Linked DNA regions of Luteolibacter sp. LG18. The protein of the gene in region 1 binds, or shares a complex with, the protein of each later gene. Links are inferred from orthologs where the notes say so. Each region holds a gene or a part of one and is shown in the gene's direction. Other genes may lie near its edges.

Evidence for each region. Proteins that work in one complex are often made in the same cells at the same time.
Region 2: the proteins of tsaD (region 1) and tsaE are in contact, whole or in part, in a crystal structure (PDB 6N9A), measured with the Thermotoga maritima proteins. The link is inferred for Luteolibacter sp. LG18 from one-to-one orthologs. Residues at the interface, in WP_004082750.1 of Thermotoga maritima: Cys10, Asp11, Arg49, His50, Leu82, Gly84, Gly135, Gly136, Glu154, Thr155, Leu156, Asp157, Asp158, Ser159, Glu162, Asp165, Lys166, Arg169, Leu170, Tyr175, Lys213, Thr214, Leu217, Tyr218, Gln221, Arg222, Asn324; in WP_004082108.1 of Thermotoga maritima: Leu37, Gly38, Lys46, Lys57, Val59, Lys60, Ser61, Thr63, Phe64, Thr65, Leu66, Met67, Val69, Pro71, Tyr82, Arg83, Leu84, Asp86, Asp88, Phe89, Asp93, Ile128, Asp130, Glu131, Arg134.

The regions. Positions count from the first base shown.
Region 1 is NZ_AP024600.1:4,937,939-4,942,807, forward strand. Bases 975-3,816 are described here. They hold tsaD (tRNA (adenosine(37)-N6)-threonylcarbamoyltransferase complex transferase subunit TsaD), read left to right. Parts: upstream 975-1,802; coding sequence 1,803-2,831; downstream 2,832-3,816. Other genes in these bases: llg_RS19725 (S41 family peptidase), read left to right, coding at 975-1,380; llg_RS19730 (hypothetical protein), read left to right, coding at 1,397-1,699; llg_RS19740 (HAD-IA family hydrolase), read left to right, coding at 2,888-3,523; llg_RS19745 (DUF6515 family protein), read right to left, coding at 3,578-3,816. Outside these bases: llg_RS19720 (hypothetical protein), read left to right, coding at 1-68; more of llg_RS19725, read left to right, coding at 163-974; more of llg_RS19745, read right to left, coding at 3,817-3,997; llg_RS19750 (OmpA family protein), read left to right, coding at 4,247-4,869.
Region 2 is NZ_AP024600.1:1,583,889-1,587,654, forward strand. The notes cover bases 1-2,753. They hold tsaE (tRNA (adenosine(37)-N6)-threonylcarbamoyltransferase complex ATPase subunit type 1 TsaE), read left to right. Parts: upstream 1-1,063; coding sequence 1,064-1,444; downstream 1,445-2,753. Other genes in these bases: llg_RS06605 (hypothetical protein), read left to right, coding at 1-114; rpmA (50S ribosomal protein L27), read right to left, coding at 310-573; rplU (50S ribosomal protein L21), read right to left, coding at 595-906; llg_RS06625 (hypothetical protein), read right to left, coding at 1,448-1,579; llg_RS06630 (SDR family NAD(P)-dependent oxidoreductase), read right to left, coding at 1,648-2,295. Outside these bases: more of llg_RS06635, read right to left, coding at 2,754-3,017; llg_RS06640 (dihydrolipoamide acetyltransferase family protein), read right to left, coding at 3,058-3,766. UniProt on the Escherichia coli protein: Required for the formation of a threonylcarbamoyl group on adenosine at position 37 (t(6)A37) in tRNAs that read codons beginning with adenine.

The DNA.
Region 1 (4,869 bases):
ACACCATCACTCCAGAAACCCCTGTCGAGGTGGAGATCCGCTTCGAAACACTGGATCGCGGAAAGTGATCCCCGACCAAAGCTCAAGGGGACAGAGAGTTAGGGGCTTCATAAACGATCTCCCTCTTCCCATCTTCCGGACCTCCTGCTAGGAATCGTGGCGATGCGCGCGATCGCCTTTGCCCTCTGCCTTTCCTGTGGAATCTCCGCCGCGGAGACGAATGTCCCGCCGGACGCGGAGGAGACGGCTTATCCAGCGATCGAGCGCTTCGTGCAGGTGCTGGAGGCGGTGCGGAAGCGCCATCCGGACGTGGACAAGGTGACCTACGACCGCCTGGTGAACCACGCGTTGGAAGGCATGCTCGCCAGCCTCGATCCGCACTCCTCGTTCATCTATCCGGAAATGGCGGGAGCCCTTCAGAAGGGCGACGTCGATCCGCATCTGCCATCGCTGGGAATCACGCTCGGGCTGCGCGATGGCGGCCCGTATGTGGCCGGTGTGGACACGCGGGGACCCGGAGCGGATGCCGGGTTGCTGCCGGAGAGCGGCATTCTCAAGATCGACGACCAGGACGTGCGTGATCTGCCGCTGCCGGACCTGATGGCGCGCTTGACCCGACCACCGGGGGAAATCTCGCGCTTGAGCGTGAAGTCGATGGACGCGCCGAAGCCGAAGGACGTGAAGCTCACCCACATCGTGGTCGAGACGAAGTCGCTGCCCGAAAGCCATCTCCTCGACCAAGCGAAGACCACCGGCTACGTGCGCCTCGCCCAGTTCGGCAACGGTTGTGCGAAGGAAATGGAGGCCGCACTCGATGACTTGGAAGACCAGGGCATGAAGTCGCTGGTGCTTGATCTGCGTCAAAATGGAGGCGGCAACCTCGATGAGACCGTGAGAATTCTCGGCCTGTTCCTGCCGCCATCGACCGCCGTGGTCACCACCATCGGCCGCGATGGCCAGATCGGCGAGGCCATGAAGACGCCCGACCGCCAGCGCCGTCGCCGCGATTACCCGATCGTGGTGCTGGTGGACCGCATGTCCGCCTCGGCCTCCGAGCTCACCTCCGGCGCGCTGCAGGACTTGAAGCGCGCAAAGGTCATCGGCGAGCAAAGCTACGGCAAGGGCTCGGTGCAGAACATCATCCCGATGGGCGGCGGCACGGCGCTGCGGCTCACGATCGCGCATTACCACACCCCATCCGGCCGCACGCCGCACGGGATCGGGATCACGCCGGATGTGGTCATCCCCTTCAGCGATGAAGATCGCGTGTGCTTTGATCTCTACCGCCACAAAGACTCGCTGAAGCCGGAGGAAGCCGCACGGCTGGCGAAATGGAAGGATCCAGTGATGGAGGCGGCGTTGAAGGCGCTGGCTCCATGAACTCCGCCCATTTCCCATGAGCACTCCAAATCCCGAGTTTTGCAGAATCCCGCGCCCGCTGAAAATCGAGAACCTTCTCGCGGAAGTGGAGGACCCCAGGCCGCTTTCGCTCTGGCGGCGAGGGCTCCCCTATTTCCTGGGTGTGGCTTACGGGGCCATCGCCTGGATCGATGGCACACCGTTTTTCATGCTCTTCTGCGGCGTTCTGGCTGTCGTGTTTGCATTCCAGGACGTGGCCGCGGACCGGGCCAAGAAGCGCAACGCCGCGCTGGTGAAGCTGCTGCGGGAAATGGTGGAGATCGACGACACCCCGAAGTGATCCGAACTCAAAAATTCGTGTTCATTCGCGTTCATTCGTGGTTTTGGATTCCGCCCGACTCCGCCCCCCCTGAAGACCCTCCTCGGCTGAAGCCTCCACTCCTTTGAAGACCCTCCTCGCCATCGAATCGTCCTGTGATGAAACCGCCGTCTCCATCGTGCGTGGCGAGGATGGCGTGCCCACGGAGATCCTGGCTTCGGAGATTTCCTCACAAATCGAGCTGCACCGCGTGCACGGCGGGGTGGTGCCGGAGCTGGCCTCGCGAAACCACTCGCTGAGATTGAGACCGCTGGTCGAGCAGGCCCTCGACCACGCAAAGCTGACCGTCGCGGACATCGACGCCTTCGCCGCCACCACCGGCCCCGGGCTGGCGTCCTCGCTTCTCATCGGCAGCACGGCGGCCAAGGCGCTCTCCTGCGCGACCGGCAAGCCGTTCCTCTCCATCAACCACCTCGAGGGCCATCTGCTCTCTCCCTTCGTGGCCGAAACGCGGGTGCCGGAGCACCTCGCGCTGATCGTCTCCGGCGGCCACACCCTGCTGCTGGAGGTGAAGGGGCCGGGCCATTACAGCAAACTCGGCGGCACCCGCGACGATGCCGCGGGCGAGGCCTACGACAAGGTCGGGAAGATGCTCGGCCTCCCCTACCCCGGCGGGCCGGAAATCGAGAAAATCGCGCGCGAGGGCAATCCCGCCGCCTTCGATTTCCCGCGCTCGATGCTGCACGATCCGCACCACGACTTCTCGTTCTCCGGCCTCAAAACCGCCGTCCTCTACACCCTGCAGGGCCTCGGCGAGCCGCTGGAGGTCATCCAGAACCGCCAGACGGTGGCCGACCTCGCCGCCTCCTTCCAACAGGCGGTCATCGAGATCCTCGTCGGCAAAACGATCAAGGCGGCGCGCAAGCACCGGCTGAAGATCATCGCCCTCTCCGGCGGAGTCAGCATGAACCGCACGCTCCGCGAAGCCTTCCAGGCCGCCTGCACCAAGCACGGCTTCCGGCTCGCGGTGGCCGCGCCCGCGCTGTGCACCGACAACGCCGCGATGATCGCCTTCGCAGCACTGCTGAGGCATCTCGGAGGGGAATCGAGCCCGCTCGATGCGGACATCGATCCGAACCTGCGGCTGGCATGATGTCACAGGTTCCACGTTGACCATCTCCCCTAGGTGGGATTTCCTGTTGGGACGTCATGGCCTACCGCACTTTCATCTTCGACTTCGACGGCACGCTCGCCGACACGCTCGAGGAATCCCGGTTGATCTACAACCGCATGGCCCCGGATTACGGACTGCGGGAGGTGACCCAGGATGAAATCCACCACCTGCGCCATCTTTCGCTGAAGGAGCTGCTGGACCACCTGGACATCCCGAAGCGCCGCGTCCCCTCGCTGCTGGCACGGGGCACCACCTTGATGCGGGCGAATATTTCCAAACTGCCGCTCATTCCCGGCATGGCCGAGGTGCTGCCCCAGCTCCGCACCCAGGCCCGCAGCTTCGGCATCCTGACCTCGAACGCGACCGCGAACGTGGACCTCTTCCTACGCGCCCACGGCCTGCGCGACCTGTTCGATTTCATCTCGTCCACCTCGAAGCTGACCGGCAAGGCCAAGCACCTCCGCGCGATCCGCAAGACCTTCTCGCTGGACGCCGGTGAGATGGTTTACGTCGGCGATGAAATCCGTGACATCAAGGCCTCGAAAAAGGCTGGCATCCCGGTGGCAGCGGTCACCTGGGGCTTCAACTCCGCCGAATCGCTCGCGGGCGAAAATCCGGAACATATTCTCTCCCGGCCGGACGAGTTCCTGCTTCTGACCGCAGACTCCTGAAACACAAACGGCCGGGAAATCCCCGGCCGTTCGCTTTTCCCGGTGTGCCATCCCTTACAGGAACGGACTGCGCACGATCACATAGCCGTCGCCGCGGGACTGGTAGTAGACGTTGTCGTGGACCCAATAGCGGGTGCGGTTGTGGGTCACGATGCGCGCTCCATTCGGCAGCGTGGTCACCGTGGTGCCGAACCCCATGTGTCCGGGAGGCGGCATCATCGGGCCATGCATGCGCGGCGATTCGACCACGACGTAGCCACGGCCCTGCGGGCGGTAGTAGATGTTGTCGTGGTGGTAGTACTGAACGCCTCCGACCACCTCCGTCTGGTAGCCACCCGGCAGGGTTTCCACCACGTAACCCGGGCGGTAATCCCGGTAAACCACCCGCTGCGGCGGAGCGGGATCGACGATACAACTCGTGAGCATCAAGCCCCCGAAGCCGGTGAGTGCGGCAAGTGATACGATCTTGTTCATGTGCTGGGTTGGTTGGTTTCGGAAGGCATGAGCCATCCGTTTGAAATGATTTCGCAGTGGCTGTGCCAGCCCCCTCGCCCTCCTTTCAACCCATTCATGGAATGCGACTTGCGATTTGGAATCGCAGGCACCGGCCCGGGAATCCTCTGCACCGTGCATGAAGAGTCCATGCATTATGCAAAGCCTCTCCATGGCGGTGGCTTCCCGCACGGTTGACACATCCGCCCGCCTCCTCCAAAACCTGCGGCCATGACGGAACCTTCTGCCACGCCGCCCGCCCCGACTTCTCCGGTGCAACCCGCCACGCCTCCCGCGGCGGCTCCGGTGCCCGCGGCAGAACCGTCCGTCGCCGCCGCGAAAACCGCGCCTCCCTCGAACGCCGTGCTGGCGCTCGGGTTCATCATCATGGTTCTGCTCGGAGCGATCCTCGCGGTGAATCTGAAACCTCGTCCAGCCGCTCCCGAAACCTCGGCGGATCTCGCCAGCCGGATCAAGAAGGACAGCGAGGCTCTCATCTCGATGAACAGCCAGGCCCAAGGCCAGCTCACCGAGCGGGATTCCCAGATCCTCGCCAAGACCAAGGCGCTGGTGGACGCCGAACGGATCAACCAGGCCCTCGTTTCCCAGAACGCCACGCTCCGCAACGATCTCGACCGCGCCTTGGCCAATGCCGGTTCCTCCGATCTCTTCAAGCGCCAGCTCAGCGATACCCTCAAGCAGGTCGATGGCCTGACCGCAGATCTCGCCAAAGCCCGCACCCAGCTCGCCGCCTACGCGAGCCGCCCGGATCCCGGCGACCTTTCCGATCTCCAGCGCCGCCTGGAGGAAACCACCCGCGCGAAGAGCTTCCTCGAAACCCGCGTGCGGGAACT
Region 2 (3,766 bases), 3.4 Mb from region 1 along the record:
ACCGCCTACAAAATCTCGCTGGTGACGCTGCTGTTCGCCGGCCTGCTGTTTCTCGTGTCGCTGGTGTTCTGGCTGCTTTCGATGCGGCAGCGGCGCGGGTTGAAAGGGAGTTGAGCCTTCAGGCGAGGAAGGTCTTCCGGGGGGCGGAGTCTCGAGTGTTTCGAAATCCTCTTGGGTTACGTTGTCCACCGAGCGGGATTGGTCTGGACATCGCCGCTCCATCTCACCCTCCTGAAGGCTCGACTCCGTACACGAAAAAGCCGCTGCCCTTGCGGGAAGCGGCTTTTGGAAATTTTCGCAGCGGATCGCTCAGTTGGCGGCGGCAGCCACCGGCTGGCCGACGTTCACGCGGCGGCCATCGCGGTCGAAGAACACGCGGCCATCGGTGACGGCGAAGATGGTGTGGTCGCGGCCGATGCCGACGCCCACGCCCGGGTGCCACTTGGTGCCACGCTGGCGGATGATGATGTTGCCGGCGATGACAGCCTGACCGCCGAACTTCTTCACGCCGAGGCGCTTGGAGCGGGAGTCGCGACCGTTCTTGACGGAACCTTGTCCTTTCTTATGGGCCATGTCAGTGGGGAGGTATCGGGATTAGACGCCAACGGCGGTGATCTCGAGCTTCGTCAGGTGGCGACGGAAGCCCTTGGTCTTGTGGAAGCCCTTGCGGCGCTTGAACTTGAAGGCAACGCCCTTCTTGCCACGGAACTGCTCGACCACCTTGGCGGTGACGGACGCGCCCGCCACGGTCGGCGCACCGATCTTGACGGATTCGCCTTCGCCGACGAGGAGCACGTCGAAAGTGAGTTCGGAATCGACTTCGGCGTCGAGCTTCTCGACGTCGATTTTGTCGCCTTGCTGAACGCGGTATTGCTTACCGCCGGTTTTGATCACTGCGTAGGCCATGGCCGTATAAGGAGAGGGTTGCCGCCTTTTCGGGCGGGCGGGGAGAACAACACGGGTGGGCTCAAGCGGCAAGAAATTTTTTTAGAAACGAGATTGGCAGGTGCTTTAGGTTTCCCAAGTATCGGAAATGACCTCGCGCGCGCCCACCCCGGAAGCCATGGCAGCCCTCGGACGGGAAGCCGCGGCGCGCGCGGTGCCCGGTCAGGTCTTCGCGCTGGTGGGGGACCTGGGAGCCGGGAAAACGCATTGGACGAAGGGCTTGGCGGACGGCCTCGGATTCGCCGGTGAGGTGACCAGCCCGACCTTTTCGCTGGCCCACGAGTACCGCGGCGGACGCCTGCCCGTGTTCCATTTCGATTTTTACCGGATCGAAACGGCCGACGAGCTTTTCGGGATGGGTTGGGACGAGTACCTCGACGAAGGCGGGGTGATCGTCGCCGAGTGGGCGGACAAATTCCCCGAAGTCCTGCCGCCGGACACCCGCTGGTACCATTTCCACCTGCTGGCGGACGGCTCGCGGGAGATCACCGCGGGGTGATCCTCAGTGGGCGATCATCCGGCCGACCGAATCGGCGGTGGCCATGGCCGTTTCCCCCAGACCCTGCGCGATTCCGCAGGACGTGGAGAGGGCGCAGGCCGCAAGCACGGCAAGCTGGAGGAGGATCCGGAGCATGGCACGGACACTGACGGGTCCCGGGCCGGAGTCAAGCAGGCGGGGAAGCTGTTAGTGGCCCGGTGGCGTCAGGCGACGCGGCTATCGAGCTGGAAGATCTGGCCGGAAGTGTGGGGCAGGCCTTCTTCCAGCGTCCGGATGAACCGCGCCACCGCCCCGGGAGTATTGAAGCGCCCAAGGGTGTGCTCCGTCAGGACCTCGTCCCGCCGCTCCGGCGACACTCCGGTGGTCATGCGGGTCTCGAGGAAGCCCGGCAGCACAACATTGATGCGGACCCCGGCACGGCCCACTTCCCGGGCCAGCGACTTGCCCAATCCGATCAGACCGGCTTTCGCAGCGGCGTACGCGGCCTGGCCCGCCGGTGGATGGAGGGCGGAGAAGCTCGAGATGAAAACCACGTGTCCCGTACGGCGCTTCACCATGCCCCGCAGGGCGGCTTTGGCGCAGCGGGCGGCCCCATGGAGATTCGTTTGCAAAACGGCGTCCCAATCAGCCTCCGAGAGCTTCACCAGGGGAACGTCCCGGGTGAGCCCGGCATTGCAAACGAGCAGGTCGGTTTCCCGGTCCTTGAAAAACGCGGCGACGGAACCCGGAGAGGCCACGTCGAGGTCCACCCGGCCCGGTGCGGCCACCTCCCAACCGGCCACCCGGAACTCACCGGCGATCGCCTGCCCGAGGCCGCCCTCTCCACCCGTGATGATGATCCTGCCCGGCACCCCTGAGAGCTACGCCACTGGTCCAGTACGGACAACCCCCAAGCAACCTGCGAATAACTTGGGCAAAGACCGGGAGAACAGGAGGGGTTCGGGACCGGGAACGCTTCAGGTTCACGAAGGGCAACGTACCGTGCCCAGGTTTTTCCCACCGTGGAACCCGCTTGGTAGAGGCGAGGAACGGTCGAAATCGGGAGTTATCCACACGGTTAAGAAGAAGATTCTATGGAGTTCAAAAGGAAGAATTCTTCAGAGAGGAAGCGTTCCCACTCGTTGGATTCCGCCACGCGTTTGATCCACCCGTTCCGTTCTTCCAACAGGGCGAGCAAATGGGGCCTGAGCAACGCACGATCCACCAGGAGGCCTCCGAACGGGCCAAGCGGGGATGTGAACCGGAACGTGTCGTGCATGAGCGTGGCGCTGCCCTGGGGCTCGAACACGTGATCGTGCTCCATTTTCTGGAACGGCCCGCGGAGCATCTCGTCGCGGAAGTGGTGCGGTCGGTCGTACCCGGTGATGCCCACGGTCATGCGGAAGCGGATCCCGAAGTGGCGGGCGCTCCAAGTGACCTCCTCGTTCAGCCCGATCAGGCCGCGGGTCACACCGGCGATGGCCCGCTCACCGGTGTGGGCGGTGGAGGCCAGGTGCAGGTCGATGCTGCGCGAGAGGTCGAAAACGCGGTCGACCGGTGCCTCGATCCGCGTGGTTAGCTGGATCGTGGTCACCGGTCGGGAAGAGTTCCGGGGTGTTGGAAACCGCGGGGGCTTAGATCAGCATCAGAGCGGGTTGCTCGATGAGCTTCTTGACCTCGGCGAGGAACTTGGCGGCCACGGCACCATCGACGACGCGGTGGTCGCAGGACAGGCCGAGGTTCATGCGGATGCCGGGGACGATCTGGCCGTTCTTGACGACGGGCTTCTCGATCGCGGCACCCACCGAGAGGATGGCGGCCTGCGGCGGGTTGACGATGGCATCGAAGGACTCGACGCCCCAGGCACCGAGGTTCGACACGGTGATGGTGCCGCCGTCGAATTCGTCGGGCTTGAGCTTCTTGTCCTTGGCGCGGGCGGCGAAGTCCTTCACGGCGCGGGAGATGGCCAGCAGGGACTTGCTTTCCGCCTGCTTGATGACCGGGGTCACCAGACCGTCTTCCACGGCGATCGCCACGGACAGGCCGACGTGCTTGAAGTTGATGATGTGATCGCCGGCGTAGGAGGCGTTCACGGCGGGCACGGCCTGGGCGGCGCTGATCACGGCCTTCAGGATGAAATCGTTGACCGAGTACTTGTTGCCGTGGGTCTTCTCGGCTTGGTCGTTGACCTGCTTGCGGATCGCCATCAGCGGGGCGGCGTCGACTTCCACGTGGAGGTAGAAGTGCGGGATGGTGACCTTCGAGGTGAGCAGGCGGGAGGCGATGACCTTCCGCATCGAGGAAAGCTGGACGATCTCGTCGCCTTCCTTGGCCACCGGGAGG